4 regions of the Verrucosispora sp. FIM060022 genome follow, and region 1 is predicted to be linked to each of the others. Evidence: riboswitches for the same ligand, from Rfam matches in the RefSeq annotation. Region 1 holds a riboswitch; each other region holds the start of a gene.
What was found. Region 1 has a riboswitch for cyclic di-AMP ahead of EG812_RS13390 (coiled-coil domain-containing protein). Riboswitches for the same ligand answer to the same signal wherever they lie in the genome.
Positions count from the first base shown of each region.

Region 2: another riboswitch for cyclic di-AMP. It lies ahead of EG812_RS19490 (C40 family peptidase); the one in region 1 lies ahead of EG812_RS13390 (coiled-coil domain-containing protein).
Region 3: another riboswitch for cyclic di-AMP. It lies ahead of EG812_RS18845 (C39 family peptidase); the one in region 1 lies ahead of EG812_RS13390 (coiled-coil domain-containing protein).
Region 4: another riboswitch for cyclic di-AMP. It lies ahead of EG812_RS24005 (coiled-coil domain-containing protein); the one in region 1 lies ahead of EG812_RS13390 (coiled-coil domain-containing protein).

Region 1 covers NZ_RQIV01000004.1:16,759-20,791, reverse strand. Annotated here, with positions in the region: gene EG812_RS13400 (hypothetical protein) at 1-177, shown strand, start outside; gene EG812_RS13395 (YibE/F family protein) at 201-1,562, shown strand; cyclic di-AMP (ydaO/yuaA leader) riboswitch at 1,729-1,859, shown strand; gene EG812_RS13390 (coiled-coil domain-containing protein) at 1,864-2,877, shown strand; gene EG812_RS13385 (carbonic anhydrase) at 3,003-3,701, opposite strand; gene EG812_RS13380 (helix-turn-helix transcriptional regulator) at 3,904-4,033, shown strand, end outside.
Region 2 covers NZ_RQIV01000007.1:90,266-94,298, forward strand. Annotated here, with positions in the region: gene EG812_RS19475 (zinc metalloprotease) at 1-285, shown strand, start outside; gene EG812_RS19480 (pyridoxamine 5'-phosphate oxidase family protein) at 353-898, opposite strand; gene dcd (dCTP deaminase) at 974-1,552, shown strand; gene EG812_RS19490 (C40 family peptidase) at 1,626-2,666, opposite strand; cyclic di-AMP (ydaO/yuaA leader) riboswitch at 2,679-2,812, opposite strand; gene EG812_RS19495 (C40 family peptidase) at 2,987-4,000, opposite strand.
Region 3 covers NZ_RQIV01000006.1:341,565-345,597, forward strand. Annotated here, with positions in the region: gene EG812_RS18840 (hypothetical protein) at 1-619, shown strand, start outside; cyclic di-AMP (ydaO/yuaA leader) riboswitch at 938-1,080, shown strand; gene EG812_RS18845 (C39 family peptidase) at 1,206-2,090, shown strand; gene EG812_RS18850 (alpha/beta fold hydrolase) at 2,196-2,939, shown strand; gene EG812_RS18855 (CDP-glycerol glycerophosphotransferase family protein) at 2,985-4,033, opposite strand, start outside.
Region 4 covers NZ_RQIV01000010.1:169,656-173,688, forward strand. Annotated here, with positions in the region: gene EG812_RS24000 (1-phosphofructokinase family hexose kinase) at 1-929, opposite strand, end outside; gene EG812_RS24005 (coiled-coil domain-containing protein) at 1,143-2,237, opposite strand; cyclic di-AMP (ydaO/yuaA leader) riboswitch at 2,242-2,375, opposite strand; gene EG812_RS24010 (HelD family protein) at 2,526-4,033, opposite strand, start outside.

The DNA of each region.
Region 1 (4,033 bases):
GCCCACCGCGCCGCCGGACGCGCACCCGCACCGCCGCCGCTGCCCGGCGACGACGACGGCCGCCCCGGCACTCACCGTACGCAGCGGCTCCGCCACGTTCCGGCCGCCTCGGCCGCCCACCGCGAGAGTCGTACGGTCGGGCTGAACCGACTCGCCCGCCGACACGTACTCCGCTGAAGAAATCGTTGGGAGACTATCGAATGGGCGCCGATCACAGCCGTGCCGCTCCGCCCACCCCACCCGGGGTGCGGCGGATCCTCATCGTGACGGTGGTCCCCCTCTTCCTCGCCACGCTTGTCGCCGCGCTGGTGCTCTGGCCCCGCGACGCCCCCCGCCCGGAGGCCGGCGACGACCTGCCCCGGTACCACGGCACGGTCACCCGGGTGGTGACCGAACCCTGCCCGCCCAACCCCGCGGTGCCGGAGGGCACCCCGACGACGGCCGGTGGCCCGTGCGGCACCGTCACGGTACGGGTACAGGACGGCCCGGACGCCGGCCAGCACGTGGACACCCCCATCCCGGCCGGGCCGGGCGCACCCTCGGTCAGCGTCGACGACGATGTCATCCTGGTCTCGTTGATCGACCCGGAGGACCCGGCGATCAGCACCTACAACATCGCCGAGCACCAGCGCGGTACGCCACTGATCTGGCTGGGGGTGCTCTTCGCCGCCGCCATCGTCGCCTTCGGACGACTGCGTGGGCTGGCCGCCCTGGCCGGCCTGGCGGCCAGCTTCGCCATCCTGCTCACCTTCGTGCTGCCCGGCATCAGCGCCGGTCAGCCGCCGCTGGTGGTCGCCATCGTCGGCGCCGCGTTGATCATGTTCGTGGTGCTGTACCTGACGCACGGGGTGTCCGCGCAGACCTCGGTCGCCGTACTCGGCACCCTCGGCGCGCTCGTACTCACCGGGTTGCTCGGCCTGGCCGCCACCAACGCCACCCACCTGACCGGCTTCGGCAGCGAGGACGCCACCACCCTGTCGATGTTCCGGGGCGACGTCGACCTGCACGGCCTGCTGCTGGCCGGCATCATCATCGGGTCACTGGGCGTCCTGGACGACGTCACGGTCACCCAGGCCGCAGCGGTCACCGAGTTGGCGCACGCCAACCCGAACATGTCCCGCCGCGAGTTGTACCGCTCGGCGACCCGGGTGGGCCGGGCGCACATCGCCTCGGTGGTGAACACCATCGTCCTGGCGTACGCCGGCGCGTCGCTGCCGCTGCTGCTCCTGCTCACCGCCGACTCCCGCGCGCTGGGTCAGATCGTGACAAGCGAGTTCCTCGCCCAGGAGATCGTCCGCAGCGTGGTGGCCACGCTCGGGCTGATCGCCGCCGTACCGCTGACCACCGCCCTGGCCACGGTGGTGACCACCGCCGGACGGCGCCGCACCGGGGCGAACGCGGCACCCGGAGCACCCGACGACGTGGCCGTCGCCCAGCCGCGACCGGCGACGGACCGGGCCGAGACGCTCCAGGCCCTCAGCACACCGCGTCCCCGTCACACGCCCCCCGCCACCCGTTCGGAGTGGCCCGAACCGGACAGGAGCACCGACACCCCATGGTGACACTCCTCAACGTGAGCACGCCGACCGAAAGGATCGACAAGCGTGTCACTCGTCACCCAGTGCGATTACGAAATGACACATCTTGCCGGGTTCGGCGCGTAGAGGACCAGACCGACCGTCGGGTAACCTCACTGCCGGTCACCGCCGAAGGCGCGCACCGGCGCCTGCGGTGCCACCGCCCAATCGCCACCAGGCGAGCCGGGAACCCAGGTACGTGGGGTGAATCCGCACCAGCGGTAGGGGCCACTTCCGTCCCGAACCCGTCAGCTAACCCGGTCGGCGGTCGATGGAAGGGAAGACAGTGACGGCACCCCTACGCCGCTGGTTGACGCCCGTGGTGGCCGTGTTCGCCGCGTTCGCCGTCTTCGCCGGCCCGCTGCCGGCGGCGGCTGCGCCGAAGCCCCCCAAACCGGCCGGCCATGACGACGACCCGCCGATGCTCAACGAGCTGATCGAGGCGACGAACCGGGACTACACCAAGGCCAAGTCCAAGCTGGAAAAGTCCAAGAAGAAGCAGCTCAAGCTCGCCGTCGAGGTCCGCCGCGCCGAGGCGGACCTGGACGCCCTCGCCCCACAGGTCGCCGAGATCGCCACCCAGTCGTACCGGACCGGCCGGGTGGGCGCGATCGCCATGCTGTTGCAGAGCAACGCCCCCGACTCGTTCATCCACCGCGCCGCCGCGCTCGACGAGTTGAACCTGGTCAACAGCAAGAAGCTGGGTGAGGTCAACGCGGTCAAGCGCCGCGCCGAGACGGCCAAACTGGCGCTCGACGCCGAGGTACGCGAGCAGCAGAAGCTGACCAACGACATGGCCCGCAAGAAGAGCGACGCGGAGAAGTCGCTCCGCCTGGTCGGTGGCGTCGGTCTCACCGGCGGCCTGGTGGCCGCCACCTCTCCGGTCGCCCGGCCCGGTCCCAACCGGGCAGCCGACGGCGGCTGGAAGCCCGAATCGTGCAACCAGAACGACCCGACCACGTCCGGCTGCATCACGGCGCGCACCCTGCACATGTACAAGGAGGTCAAGCGCGCCGGTTTCAACCGGTTCGTCGGCTGTTACCGACCGGGTGACAAGTGGGAGCACCCCAAGGGCCGAGCATGTGACTGGTCGTTGCAGAACAGCGGTTTCCGGCCCTGGTACAACAACGACACCCGGATCTACGGCAACAACCTGGCCGCGTTCCTGGTCCGTAACGCCGACCGGTTGGGTGTCTATTACGTGATCTGGAACCGGCAGATCTGGTTCCCGGCGACCGGCTGGAGTTCCTACAGCGGCCCGTCGAACCACACAGACCACGTGCACGTCTCGATGTACTAGCGCACGTCCGGTATCACTTCGAGGGCCGTCCCGCCGTCTGGTGGGACGGCCCTCGGTCCGTCGGCTGACGCCCTCGGCGGCCCGGCGGGTGCCGTCAGGTGCCTCTGTCGGGCCGGCACTCGCCGTCAGGCGGCGGACGCGACCTCGGCGACCAGCTCCGCCGGTTCCGCAGCCACCGCCCGGACCTCGCCGGCGGCCAGCCGATACGACATGCCGACCACCGCGCAACGCCCGGCGGAGACCTCGGCGGCCAGCATCGCCGACGATCCCAGCATCGCCGTCACGGTCTGCGCGATGTGAATGTCGACGATCTCGTTCAGGTCGTTCACCCCGGCGGCCTGCGCCTGGCGCAGGCTGGGCACCACGGCGTCCACCACCGCACCCAGGTGACCCGTGGGGGCCGCGCCGGTGGCCAGTGCCGCCCGGGCCGCCTGCACGGCACCGCAGGAGTCGTGCCCGAGCACCACCACCAGCGGCGTACGCAGCACCGACACCGCGTACTCGACGCTGCCCAGCACCTCCGGGCCGACGGTGTGCCCGGCGGTACGGACCACGAAGAGGTCACCCAGCCCGCGATCGAAGATGATCTCGGCGGCCAGCCGGGAGTCGGAGCAGCCCACGATCACCGCAAACGGATGCTGCTCGCCGGCGACGGCAGCGCGACGTCCGGCGTTCTGATTGGGATGCCACGCCGTATCGGTGACGAACCGCCGATTACCGGCCATCAGTTCGGCAAGCGCCAGCTGCGGCGCGCCCGGAAGATCCGCGGTGAGCAGTTCCCGCTCCGGCCGCAGCTCTGTTCCGATCGGTCCGGGTCGACTCATCCGGCGCCCCCTCGCTACTCATGCGATGCCTGGTCATCCCGGGCCGACGCTGGTCACGGGCTGGTCCAACGGTCACACGCAGCGCAAGCCACGTCAAGGAATGCGTGATATGGATTTCAGGTATCCCCGGACGCTTGCGCTCCGGGGCCGAGCGGGTGCAGGGCCCGATGGCATAGCCCGAAAAAGCTGAAAGGCCCATACGATGGGCGACATGGCAACGACAGGCGAGCGGGAGAACGCCCGTAACTGGACTTTTCTCACCAACCACGGGCACGTACTGCTCGCCATCGCACGCAACCCCACCGCCCGGCTCCGCGACGTCGCCGACGAGG
Region 2 (4,033 bases), on a different contig from region 1:
AACTACAACCAGGGCGACACCGGCACCCACGAGGTCGGGCACTGGCTGAACCTGTACCACACCTTCCAGGGCGGCTGCTCCGGCTCGGGTGACCAGGTCTCGGACACCCCGGCGGAGGCTTCCCCGGCGAGCGGCTGCCCGACCGGTCGGGACACCTGCTCCGCCCCGGGCCTCGACCCGATCACCAACTTCATGGACTACTCGTACGACTCCTGCATGTACCAGTTCACTCCGGGCCAGGCCAGCCGCATGATCAGCGCCTGGAACACCTACCGAGCCGCCTGACGCGAGCCCTTCGGCACGTACCGCCTCCGGTGCCGGTCCCGTTCGACGGGGCCGGCACCGGCTGGTGTCAGGCCGCGCAGCGGGCGCGGCGGGCGGAGTGGGCCGCCAACGACGCGGGCCGCTGCGCCTGCGGGGCGGTGGCTGTCGGATCGAGCCAGACCTGGACGGCCGGCGCCCCGCCGTGCTCGCCCGGCACGTCGGAGTTGGCGTGGCCGCGGCGGCTGAGCATCGCGACCTCGATCGTGAACTCGAACAGCCGCCAGTCGACCTGCGGCGCGGCGCGGGCGGCAAGCGCCAGGCGGGCCACGGTGGCGTCGTCGGTGACCGGCCAGGCCCGACCGGCGACGTACGCCTCGTCGTCGCTCTCCTCCGGCGGGAAGGAGTGCAGGGCATAGCGGCCGTCGCGTTCCAGGTCGCGCCGCTTCGGCGAGTCGATCACAAAGCAGTAGAGACCGTCGTCGGTGATCACCGGGGAGACCGGGTGCACCCGGGGCCCGCCGTCGGCGCGGACCGTGGCCAGGTAGCCGAAGCCCGGGCCGTATTGCTGCATGAGAAGGCGGATCTCGTCGGCGAGTCGAGGCTCGTCAGCGGCGAATTCGGACCAGGAAGCCATGTCGACATCTTATCGAACATACGTTCTAGACAGGTAGCGCGACACGCAGGTCAGCCATATCGGTATGGTGTGGCGATGCTGCTCTCCGACCGCGACCTGGTCTCCGAGATCAAGGCGGGCACGCTCGCGCTGGAGCCCTTCGAGCCCACGCTGGTGCAGCCGTCCAGCATCGACGTACGCCTGGACAAGCTGTTCCGGGTCTTCAACAACCACCTCTACACCCACATCGACCCGGCGACCCGGCAGGACGACCTGACCTCACCGGTCGAGGTGCCCGACGGCGAGCCCTTCGTGCTGCACCCGGGCGAGTTCGTGCTCGCCTCCACCCTGGAGGTCATCTCCCTCGGCGACCAGTTGGCCGGTCGACTGGAAGGCAAGTCCAGCCTGGGGCGCCTGGGCCTGCTCACCCACTCCACCGCCGGCTTCATCGACCCCGGCTTCTCCGGGCACGTCACGCTGGAACTGTCCAACGTGGCGAACCTGCCGATCACCCTCTGGCCCGGCATGAAGATCGGTCAGCTCTGCATCTTCCGGCTCTCCTCGCCGGCCGAGCACCCGTACGGATCGGCCGTCTACGGCTCCCGCTACCAGGGGCAGCGCGGGCCGACGCCGAGCCGGGCCTGGCAGAACTGGCGCACCTGGCCGACCCGCTGACCACGCCAACGCCAGGCCCACGCCTCCGGCAGGACCACGCCAACGCTAGGCCCAAGCTCAGTCAGGACCACACTCAGCCGGGTCGGCCGAAGCTGTGGATGGGGCTGGTGTCCATCCGTTTCATCTTCACCGGCTGACCGGCGCGGGAGGCGTGCACCACCCAGCCGTCACCCACGTACATGCCGACGTGGTGCAGATCGCGGTAGTAGAAGACCAGGTCACCCGGGCGTAGGGCGCTGCGGCTGACCGACGCGGTGACCTGACGCTGCCGGGCCGCGTTGTGCGGTAGCGCCACCCCGGCCCGCGCCCAGGCGGCCAGCATCAGACCCGAGCAGTCGTACGCGTGGGGTCCCTCGGCCCCCCACACGTACGGCTTGCCGATCTGGGCGCACGCGAACTTCACCGCCACCCCCGCCGGCCCGCCCGGATAGCCGGCCGGGCAGGGCGCCGGGCGCAGCGGGCCGCCGCCTCCATTGCCGTACGCCCGCAGCCGGAGCCGCTGCAACCGGTCGATCTCGGCGTCGATCTGGCGGCGCTTCTGCGCGAGCTCGGCCTCGGTACGGGCCAACTGGTCGATGGTGCGCTCCAGCCCGGCCTTGGCGGTGGTGAGTTCGTCGCGCAGTTCGCTCGCCTCGCGTACGTCCTGTTGCTGGAAGTGGGCGTAGCGGTCGAGCAGGCCGATCTGCTCCACGACCTCGCCGGGCGACCTGCTGTCCAGCAGGGCGTTGACGGCACCGACCGTGCCGCCCTTGTACGCCCGTGCCGCCAGCGCGCCGACCCGGGTCATCGCCGCGTCGACCTGCTGCTCAAGCGGTGCGATCCGAGCGGCCAGGGCGTCGGCCTCCCGGCGCTTGCCGGCGAGATCCTGCCGGGTGGCGTTGTGGCGTTCGATGAGTGGTTCGAGCCGGTTCCAGTCCGCGTCGATCTGGCGCTCGATGGCGTCGACCGTCGGCTCGGCGTGGGCCGCCGTCGCGCCGCCGGTCAGCATGACGGCGGTCGCGGACAGGGCGGCGAGTGCGGTGGTGCAGCGGTACCAGCGGGATCGCGGCGCAGCCGTCGTCGGGCCGGGCGTCGCCGGCCGTGCTGACGGTGGCCGCGGGGCATGGTGTGCCACCGGGCTCCGTACTCCTTCTTCCCGTACCGCCTACCGGGTTAGCTGACGGGTTCGGGCGGGAAGGGAGCGCCCTACCGCGGTGATCGCGGATTCACCCCGGGAACCTGGATCCCCGGCTCGCGCAAGCGACTCGGCGGTGTCGGACCGTTACCGCCCCTGGTGGACGGAACTGCCATCGGACCCGACGATTGCCCAGCGTAGGGACGATCCCCGTCGATACGCAACACATCCACACCATCACTCACGGTGCACAAATCCGACAACGAACAGGGCCCCCGGTCGCTTGACCGAGGGCCCTGGTGATGTTCCTGTCTGCTCGCTCAGCCGGGTCGGCGGAAGCCGGCGATCGGCATCGTGGTGATCGGGGAGACGTTCACCGGTTTGCCCGCTCTGGGTGCGTGCACCATCAGATTGTTGCCCAGATAGAGGCCGACGTGACTCAGGTCACTGCGGAAGAAGACCAGATCGCCGGGGCGGGCCTCAGACCTGGAAATGGCCTTGCCCTCGTTCCACTGCGCACCGGTGAAGTGCGTCAGGTAGATGCCGGCGGCCTTGTACGCGTACTGGGTCAGCCCGGAGCAGTCGAACGAGTTCGGGCCGGTGGCACCCCAGACGTACGGCTTGCCGACCTGGGCGCAGGCCACCTTGATGGCGGTGCGGGCCGCCGCGCTGACCACCCCGTTGATGGTCGGGCAGTTGGTGGTCTTGACCGTGGTCACCGGCAGCGACCGCTCAAGTTGCTTGATCTTGGCGTCGATCTGCTTCTTCTTCGCCGCGAGCTGCTTTTCCTTCGCCTCCTGGTCGGCGATCAGCGCGTCGAGCTTGGCCTTCTGCGTGTCGTACTTCTTGCGGACCTTCATCACGCTCTCGAGCTGCTGGCGCTCGTACGCCGCCAGCCGCTCCAGCATGGCCATCTGCTCGCCGAGCAGGTCCGGCTTGGCGTTCAGCAGCACCGCGCCGATTTCCTGGGACGGTCCGTTCACGTAGTACCGCGAGGCGAGGTCCGCCACCCGATTCATGGCCAGTTCGGCTTCCAGGGCCAGCGGCTGGATCTTCTTCTGCAGGTCGGCCGACTTCTTCCGGTTGACCTTCAGCTGCGACCGCACCTTGTTGTACTGCTCGATGGTGGGCTCAAGCTGCTGCCACTGCTTGTCGATCTGACGCTCGATCTCCTCCACCGAGGGCTCGGCGTGCGCGGGGGCGGAGAGCAGGCCAGCGCCGACTGCGGCGGCAGCCACCAGGACGAGCAGACGGTGAGCGGCTCTCCGCAGGCCACCTGGACGGCTCGACCGTCCGGGCACGTGACGATGGAGGGGCATGGTTGCCACCGGCAGCGACTCCTTTGCAACCGACCGCCGGGTGTCCCG
Region 3 (4,033 bases), on a different contig from region 1:
CGACCGGACCCCGGACCTCCCGGACCACGACGATGTCGCGGACCAGCGTCGCTACGCCGGTGAGGTCGCCGTCGCCGCGGCGGGCGCCGCGCAGAACGCCGGCCGCCGCCGGGCCGCATGGCACCGCGCGCAGACGGAACTCGACCGCGCCTGGGCCGCGTACGACGAGGCGGAGGCCGCCGCCCGACGGCTCGCCGCCGCCACCGTCTGGCCCAGCCCCGGTACGCCCCGGACCCCCGCCGAGTACGCGGCTCGGGAGCGCTGGCTGCACCACGCCGCGATGGCCGCATACTGGCGCGGCGACCTGACCGGGCGGCAACTCGCCGACGCGCTGGCCCACCGGGCCGGCTGGGATCCCCGACGGCACCCCGCCGAGCAGGAGATCTTCCTGGCCCGGGTGGTACGTGACGGCCGCCTCGCGGCCTACCAGGCGGCCGCGCAGCAGGAACGCGACGCCTGGCGGGCCGCGGAACTCGCCGCCGACGCCGCCCGCGCGCTCTCCACCGAGGCGTACGCCGCAGCGCAGCGGCTACGGCCGAACCCGCTGCCGGTGCCGCGCCGGGTGGTCGTCGGTCGGCCCGCAGCGACCCTGCGCTGGCGGCCGGCCCGGGTGGGATGAGCCGTCGCGACCACGCCGGTTCAACAACAGGTGGGCCGAAATTCGGTGACCCCGGTCACAGTAATTGCCGAATCGGTCAACGTGGGTCAGACGTCGAAGTGGGGCGCAATGTGCGGGGACATTGTGAACGTCCGGTCCGGTTACCGCCCCGACAGGGATGTCCGCGAGCGCTGTCCCATTGAGCGACGACAGTTCCGCGATACCCGAAAATAATCGCACCGGACCAGGTTTAAGCAGGTCAGGGCAGGCTTGGCAGGAGCGATACCGACCAGTAGTGTCGCCCTGTCCGGTGCGGTAAATGATCGCAAGTGGCGACGCCGCGCCGACCCGCTCAATCGTGATCACACGAACCGGGGAACCACTGCACCACTTGGGGTGAATCCGTGAGCCACGGCTCGCGGTAGGGCGATCTTCCCGCCCGAATCCGTCAGCTAACCCGGTCGGCGGTGTCGGAAGGAGTTCCTGTCCTCGTGCAGCACAATTCGATCCCCCCGATATTCCCCCGCCTCCACGGCACCGTGGTGCCTGCGCTCGCCGGTCCGCTCTCCGCAGCCTGAGCCAGGCCCACCCGTCCACCCCTCAGCCCGTGGAGGATCTCGTGAAGCACACCCTCAAGCGTCAGCTCCGTAAGCTGGCCACCGAACGCCCCTATCAGCTTCTCGCCACGTCGGCGGCGGCCCTCGTGCTGGCCACCGGCGCCGGTGCCCTGGTCGCCCGGACCGACGACAACCTGGTCGACGCGCCCACCGCGGCCGCCGTGGCCGAGCTGCGCGACGACAGTGCGGCCTCCCGTTCCCTGGCGCGGGTCGCCACCGCCCCCAGCAGCGCCGCTCCCAGCAGTGCCGACCCGAGCAGCGCCGCCCCCAGCAGTGCCGCGCCGAGCAGCGCCGCCGCCTCGCCGTCGGCGCGGGCCGCCACGGCGGACCCGGACGTGGCCAGTAAGAAGGCCGCCCCGAAGCCGCCGGCGGAAAAGGTGCTGTCGTACGACTACCAGGCCCAGATCAACGGTTACTACTGCGGCCCGGCCGCGGTGCGCAACGCGCTGAGCGCCGCCGGCATCGAGCGCGGCCAGGAGACCCTCGCCGCCCAGCTCGGCACCACCTTCGCCGGCACCAACTCGGCGTACGACACCACTCGGGCGCTCAACGCCGCGGTCAAGGGCGAGCCGTACAAGACCACGATGATCCCCGGTGGCGCGGCGACCCCGGCCCAGATGGACCAGCTCCAGGCCGATGTCGTGGCGGCCATCTCCGACGGGCGTGGCGTCGTGGTGAACGTCGCCGGCAGCGTCGTGGACACCGCCGGTGGCTGGCACTCCTTCCCCGGCGGCCACTACGTCGCCGTGGTCGGCTACGAGGACGAGGGCCGGATGGTGAAGATCGCCGACTCGGCCGACGCGTCGTACTACTCGTACTGGTTGAGCACCATCGACCTGGCCAACTGGGCTGCCACCCGGGGCTATTCGTCCTGACTCCTGCTGTTCGTGCCGGGCGCCGACCCTTCGGGGTCGGCGCCCGGTGTCGTATCCCGGTCGCGGCTCTCGCCGACCGGCCCGGGCGGTGGCAGACTGCCCGACATGATCACGGAGTCGGGTGAGCGGGGCAGCGCGCCGGTGTTGTTGCTGCTGCACGGGATGGGTGCCACCGGCGACGTGTGGCTGCCCTGCGCACCGCTGCTGCACCAGCGGTGGCCGGGACGGTGGATGGCCCCCGATCTGGCCGGTCACGGCGCGTCACCCCCGCTGCCGGCGTACTCGTTCGCCGCCCTCGCCGATCAGGTCGCCGCGAGCCTGCACCCCGGCGACCGGGTGATCGTGCTGGGCCACTCGCTCGGCGGGGTGGTCGGGCTGGCGCTCGCCGCCGTGAGCCGGGCGGTCACCGTCGACGCGGTGGTCGGGCTCGGCATCAAGGCGGTGTGGTCCCCGGCGGAGTTGTCCCGTGCCACGGATCTGGCCGCCCGCCCGGTCACCTGGTTCGACAACCGCGACGAGGCGGCACGCCGCTACCTGCGGGTCGCCGGGCTGGCCGACCTGCTCAGCCCGGAGGATCCCGCCGTGGCGGCCGGATTACGGCAGGAAAACGGCCGGTGGCGGTTGGCGATGGACCCGAGCGCCTTCGCTGTCGGCGAGCCCAACCTGGGTGCGCTGCTGGCCACGATCGACGCGCCGGTCCTGCTGGCCCGTGGCGAGCACGACCCGATGGTCACCGACGCGCAGCTCAAGGAGTACGGCGTACCGGTGGTGACGCTGCCCGGGCTCGGCCACAACGCCCACGTGGAGGACCCGGCGGCCGTGCTGGCTCTGCTCGACGCCGTACGCTGACCGGGCTGCCGTCACGGAGGCGTCCGGTCAGGGCGCTGGCGGTGCTCAGGTGGCGGGGGACAGCGGCGAGTCGCTGGCGGTGCGGGGAGTCGGGGCGGACCAGGACGGGTCGAGCTCGCGCCGGGCCGCCGCCAGGAACGCCTCGGCGTACGTCTCGGCCGGGAAGTCGCCGAGGTATCGGCGACGGGTGGCCCACCGGACCCCGGCGAGCGGATCGGTCTGGAGCAGCTGCGTCAGCACCTCGTCGAGATTGACCATGTCCCGGCGCAACACGTAACCGGAAGCGGCCAGCGGGAACCGTTCGAGGAACCGGTCACCGTCGGCGCCGGTGTCGGTGACCGCGTACGGCTTGCCCGAGTACAACCAGTCCGACACCACCCCGGAGACGTCGGAGATCAGGGCGTCCGCGCGGTTCACCGACTCGGCCAGGGTCAGCCCGCTCGCGGCGGCACCGAAGAGGTGCTGACGGCCGGTACGTGCCCGGTCGGCGGCGAGCAGGTCGTGCAGCCGCGCCAACTGGCGGGCCGAGGTCGGATTCTGCGTGGTGTAGGGGTGCGGCCGCAGGATCACCGTGGCACCCCGGTCCAGCAGCCGCGACAACAGTCCTTCGGCCACGCCCAGCGAACAGTAGTCGGCGTCGGCGTGGTGCCCGGTCCAGGTCGGGGTGTAGAGGACCGTCGGGTTCGGCCGGGGGCCGGTCGGGCCGGTACCCACCTCGATCGCCTCGACCTGGGGGCGGCCGACCACCACGAACTTGTCGGCCGGGATGTCCACCCCGGCCCGGGCGTACCGGTCGATGGCCGCCTCGCCCGCGACGAAGATCCGGTCGAAGATCGCCGACACCGGGTTGGCGCTGGAGGCCTTGTCGCTGTCGCCGTGGTGCAACTGGATGTGGGTGAGCTGGGTGAAGCGCAGGCAGTGGCTGTTCTTGGCGCCGTGGTTGACGTAGAACGCCGCGCGCAGGCTCGGCACCAGCACCTCGTCCATGTTGCGCAGGGTGGGGCAGTAGAGCACGGGAGCGGTGGTCGCCGCCGCGATGACCGGCAGCGCGTCCGGCTCCCGCAGCATCACCACGAACGGCCGTCCGATCCGCT
Region 4 (4,033 bases), on a different contig from region 1:
GGCCGGATGCTCGCCGGCTCCAGCTGCACCCGCTCGACCAGGCCGGTGATCGAGTCGACCCGACCGGTGCCCAGCCCGTGACGCGTGACGTTCAGCGCGCCGGCCGCCGCCCCGGTACGGATGGCGGTGCGGACGTCGCCGCCCTGGGCCACCACGGCGGCCACCCCGGCGGTCATCGAGTCGCCCGCCCCACGCGGGTCGGCCGCTTCCAACTGGGGCATCAGGACCTCGAACACCTCGCCGTCGACCAGGGCCAGCGCCGGCTTCTCGGCCCGACTGACCACCACGTTCTCCGCACCGGCGGCGTGCAGGTCGTACATGGCGCGGGTGAGCTGTTCCTCGTCGTCGTCGGCGGCTCGGCCGTCCGCGATCAGCTCCTCGTGGCTGACCTTGAGGAAGAACACGCCGCTGTCCACGACCGCCGTCAGGTGTTCGCCACTGAGGTCCACCACCACCCGGCTGCCGTTGGCGCCGAGGTCGGCGGCGAAACGGCGGTACAGGTCAGCGGGCACCAGTGACGGGTCGTTCGGGCCGCTGAGCACGCACACCTCCGCGCGCAGCCCTTCGCTGAGGGCGAGGTTGTACAACTCGTCCAGCTCGTGCCGGCTCAACGGTTGGCCGGGCACGTCGACGATCTCCCGCCGGGTGCCCCCGCGGCGGTCGTGCACGTACCCGCCGCTGCCGCCGGAGTCGCGGTTCACCACCTTGAGGTCCACTCCCTCGCCGACCAGCAGCGGCGCCAGGACCTCCCCGATCTCGCCGCCGAGCGCCGTGCAGAGCACCACGTCGACACCGAGCGACAGCACCATCCGGGCCTGCCAGACGCCCTGTCCGCCGGGGTGCAGGTGCAGCTCCGGTACGTCGCTGGGCTGGTCGACGGTGACGGTCAGCAGCGGTGTGGGCGCGAAGACCATGACGTGCCCGGTCACCGGGCCCACCCGCAGGTGCCGGACCGGGTGAACCGCGTGGTGGGTTGTCTCATGCGCGTTGCGCCCCTTCGTGGCGAAATGTCCACTTCCGTCTTAGACGGTAACCAAGGTGGCGGAACCGCGCGCGTCGACCGGCGGGGAGTGTGGGCGTTTCGCGGGCACGATGCGACGCCGCCGGGCGGAAGTCCCACCCGGCGGCGTCGTGTGAACAGGTCAGTACACCGACAGGTGCACGTGGTTGGTGTGGTCGCTGGACGGGTCGCCGCGACCGCCGCTGTAGGACTTCCAGCCGCTGCTGGGCAGCCAGATCTGCTTGTACCAGATCACGTAGAGCACGGCGAGCCGGTCGGCGTTGTTGACGAAGTACGCCGCCAGGTTGTTGCCGTACGTCCGGTCGCCGCCCGTGGCGACCCCACCGAAGCCGTTCTTCTGCGCGGCGAAGTCGCAGGCCCGACCCTTGGGGTGCTCGCCCGAGCCGCCCGAGCGGTAGCAGGAGACGTACCGGGTGAAGCCGGCCGCCTTGGCCTGGTTGAGCGCGTGCAGCGTGCGCGGGGTGATGCAGCCGTTCGCCGGGGTCGGGTCGTTGACACTGCACGACTCCGAGGGCCACGAGCCGTCCGAGTTGCGGGGCGCGGGCTTGGCCGTCGGGCTGGAACCGCCACCACGGCTCGGGGTGCGGGCGGCGCGTTCGGCGGCCTGGGCGCGTTCGGCCGCCTCCGCCCGCTCGTTGGCCACGGTCAGCGCCCGCTCGGCCTGGTCCTTGCGCTTGGCCATCACCGCGACCTGCTTGCGCTGCTCCTGGACCTCCACGTCCAGCGCCTGTTTGGTCCTGCTGACCTCGTCGCGGGTGGCCCGCAGCTCACCCAGGGCGCGCTCCTCGTTCGCGGCCACCGCGTCCAGCGCCGCCGCCCGGTCCATGAAGCCGGCCGGAGAGCCGCTGTTGAGCAGCGCTGACGCCGCACCGAGCCGGCCGCTGCGGTACGCCTGTGCGGCGATCTCGGCGACCTTGGCACCGCGTTCGGTGAGTTGGTTCTCGGTGGTGGTGAGCTGTGCGGCCAGTTGCTTCTGTCGCTTGACCGAATGGTCCAGCGCGGCCTTGGCGTCGAGGTAGCCCTTGCTGGCCGCCTCCAGTTGGGCGCGCAGCGCCGGGGTGCCCCCCTCGTCGCCGACGTCGGCGGGAGCCGCCGCCAGTAACCCGTGTGCCGCGGCCGGGCCGGGTACGAGCGCGACGCCTACGGCGAGAGCGAGCGCCGCGCAGATCAGGGCCGCCGTTCGGGCGGCCGGTTTCACGGTTGCCACTGCTGGCATGCACATGTCCTTCCGTCAGCCGCCGACCGGGTTAGCTGACGGGTTCGGGACGGAAGATCCCTACCGCGCGTGCGCGGATGCACCCCAGGAACATGGTTCCCCGGCTCGCCCCTGCGGGCGATTAGGCGGCGACCACCGCCGGCACCGGTGGGTGCCGCCTGGCGGAGGCCGGGTCCGAGCCTACCGGTGCTGCTGTGACCCGTGCAGCCGGTGTGACTCGTGGTGTTCGTCCGGTCACCAGGAAATCGGACGAAAGTATCATTTTTGGTAAATGGCGGTAGCTCGGTGTCAGGTGGCCACATCGACCGTGGTCAGCCGCTGGGTGGCCCGGGACAGCGCGACGTAGAGCGTACGCACACCGGAATCGGGCACCGCGCGGATCTCACTCGGCGCGACGAGCACCACCGCGTCGTACTCCATGCCCTTGGCCTCCAGGCTCGTCACCACCTGCAGGCGGTCGCCGCCGAGGCCATCGAGCCAGCCCGCCACCTCGTCGCGCCACGGCACCGGAGTGATCACCCCGACGGTGCCCTCGACCTCGCCGAGCAGGGTGCCCGCGGCCGACACCACGCTCGTCGTCAACTCGGCGGCCGGCACCACGAGTTGCACCGGGTCGACTCCGGTGGAGCGGACCGCCGTGGGCAGCGGAAGATCCGGGTACACCCGGCGGATCTCCTCGGCCGCCACCGCGAAGATCTCCGCCGAGTTGCGGTAGTTGGTGGTGAGGGTGAACCGGTGCCGCGGCCGCCGACCCAGGGCCTGCTCCCGAGCGCGATTCAGCTCCTGCGGATCTCCCGTCCAGGCGGTCTGCGCCGGGTCACCGACCACGGTCCACGAGGCCAACCGGCCCCGCCGGCCGATCATCCGCCACTGCATCGGCGAGACGTCCTGCGACTCGTCGACCACCACGTGGGCGTAGTCCCGGTAATCCTCCGGACGCTCGCGGGCGGCCTGTCGGGCAGCCCGCTGCCGGTCGGCGAAGGTGCTCAGCTCCCGTACGCCGCCGGCCAGCTGGAACGGATCCCGCTTGGCTCGGGCCGGGCGTACCGGCTTACCGAGCAACGTGTCCAGCTCGTCGAGCAGCGCGGTGTCGGCGACCGTCGGGCCGTCCGTGGCCAGCCCTCGGTAGGCCTCGCCCAGCAGCCGGATCTCGGCCCCGGACAGGATGCCGCCGGCGTACCGGCGCAGTCGCTCGTGGTCGGCCAGCCAGCCGAGCACGTGCCGGGGATGCAGCCGGGGCCACCAGGCCTTGAGGAACTCTCGGAAGTCGCTACGGTCGATCAACTCGTCCTCGAAGGCGCGCTGCTCGGGCAGGCCGGCGATGCCCAACCGGCGGGCCTGGGCCCAGAGCGCGGCGAGGACGCCGTCGAAGCCGGCCCGGCGTACCTCGTTGCGGCGGGCGCCACGGGGCAGCGCACGGTTCCAGACCGTGTTCAGCTCGGCCCGCTCCAACCGCAGCAGCTGTCCCCGGTAGAGCAGCCGCAACTCGGTGGGGGCACCCGGCGCGGTGTCCCGCACGGCACGTTCCAGGACCCGCCGCATCCGCAACGATCCCTTGATCGCGGCCACCCGGGGCGGGTCGGTGCGGGTGGCGACCAGGCCGGGGAAGATGCTGCCCAGCGACTGCAGGGTGGCATTGTCCTCGCCCAACGACGGCAGCACCGAGGCGATGTAGGAGACGAAGACCGAGGAGGGGCCGACGACCAGGATGCCGCCTCCGGCGTACCGGCTCCGGTCGGCGTAGAGCAGATAGGCGGCACGGTGCAGGGCCACCGCCGTCTTGCCGGTGCCGGGGC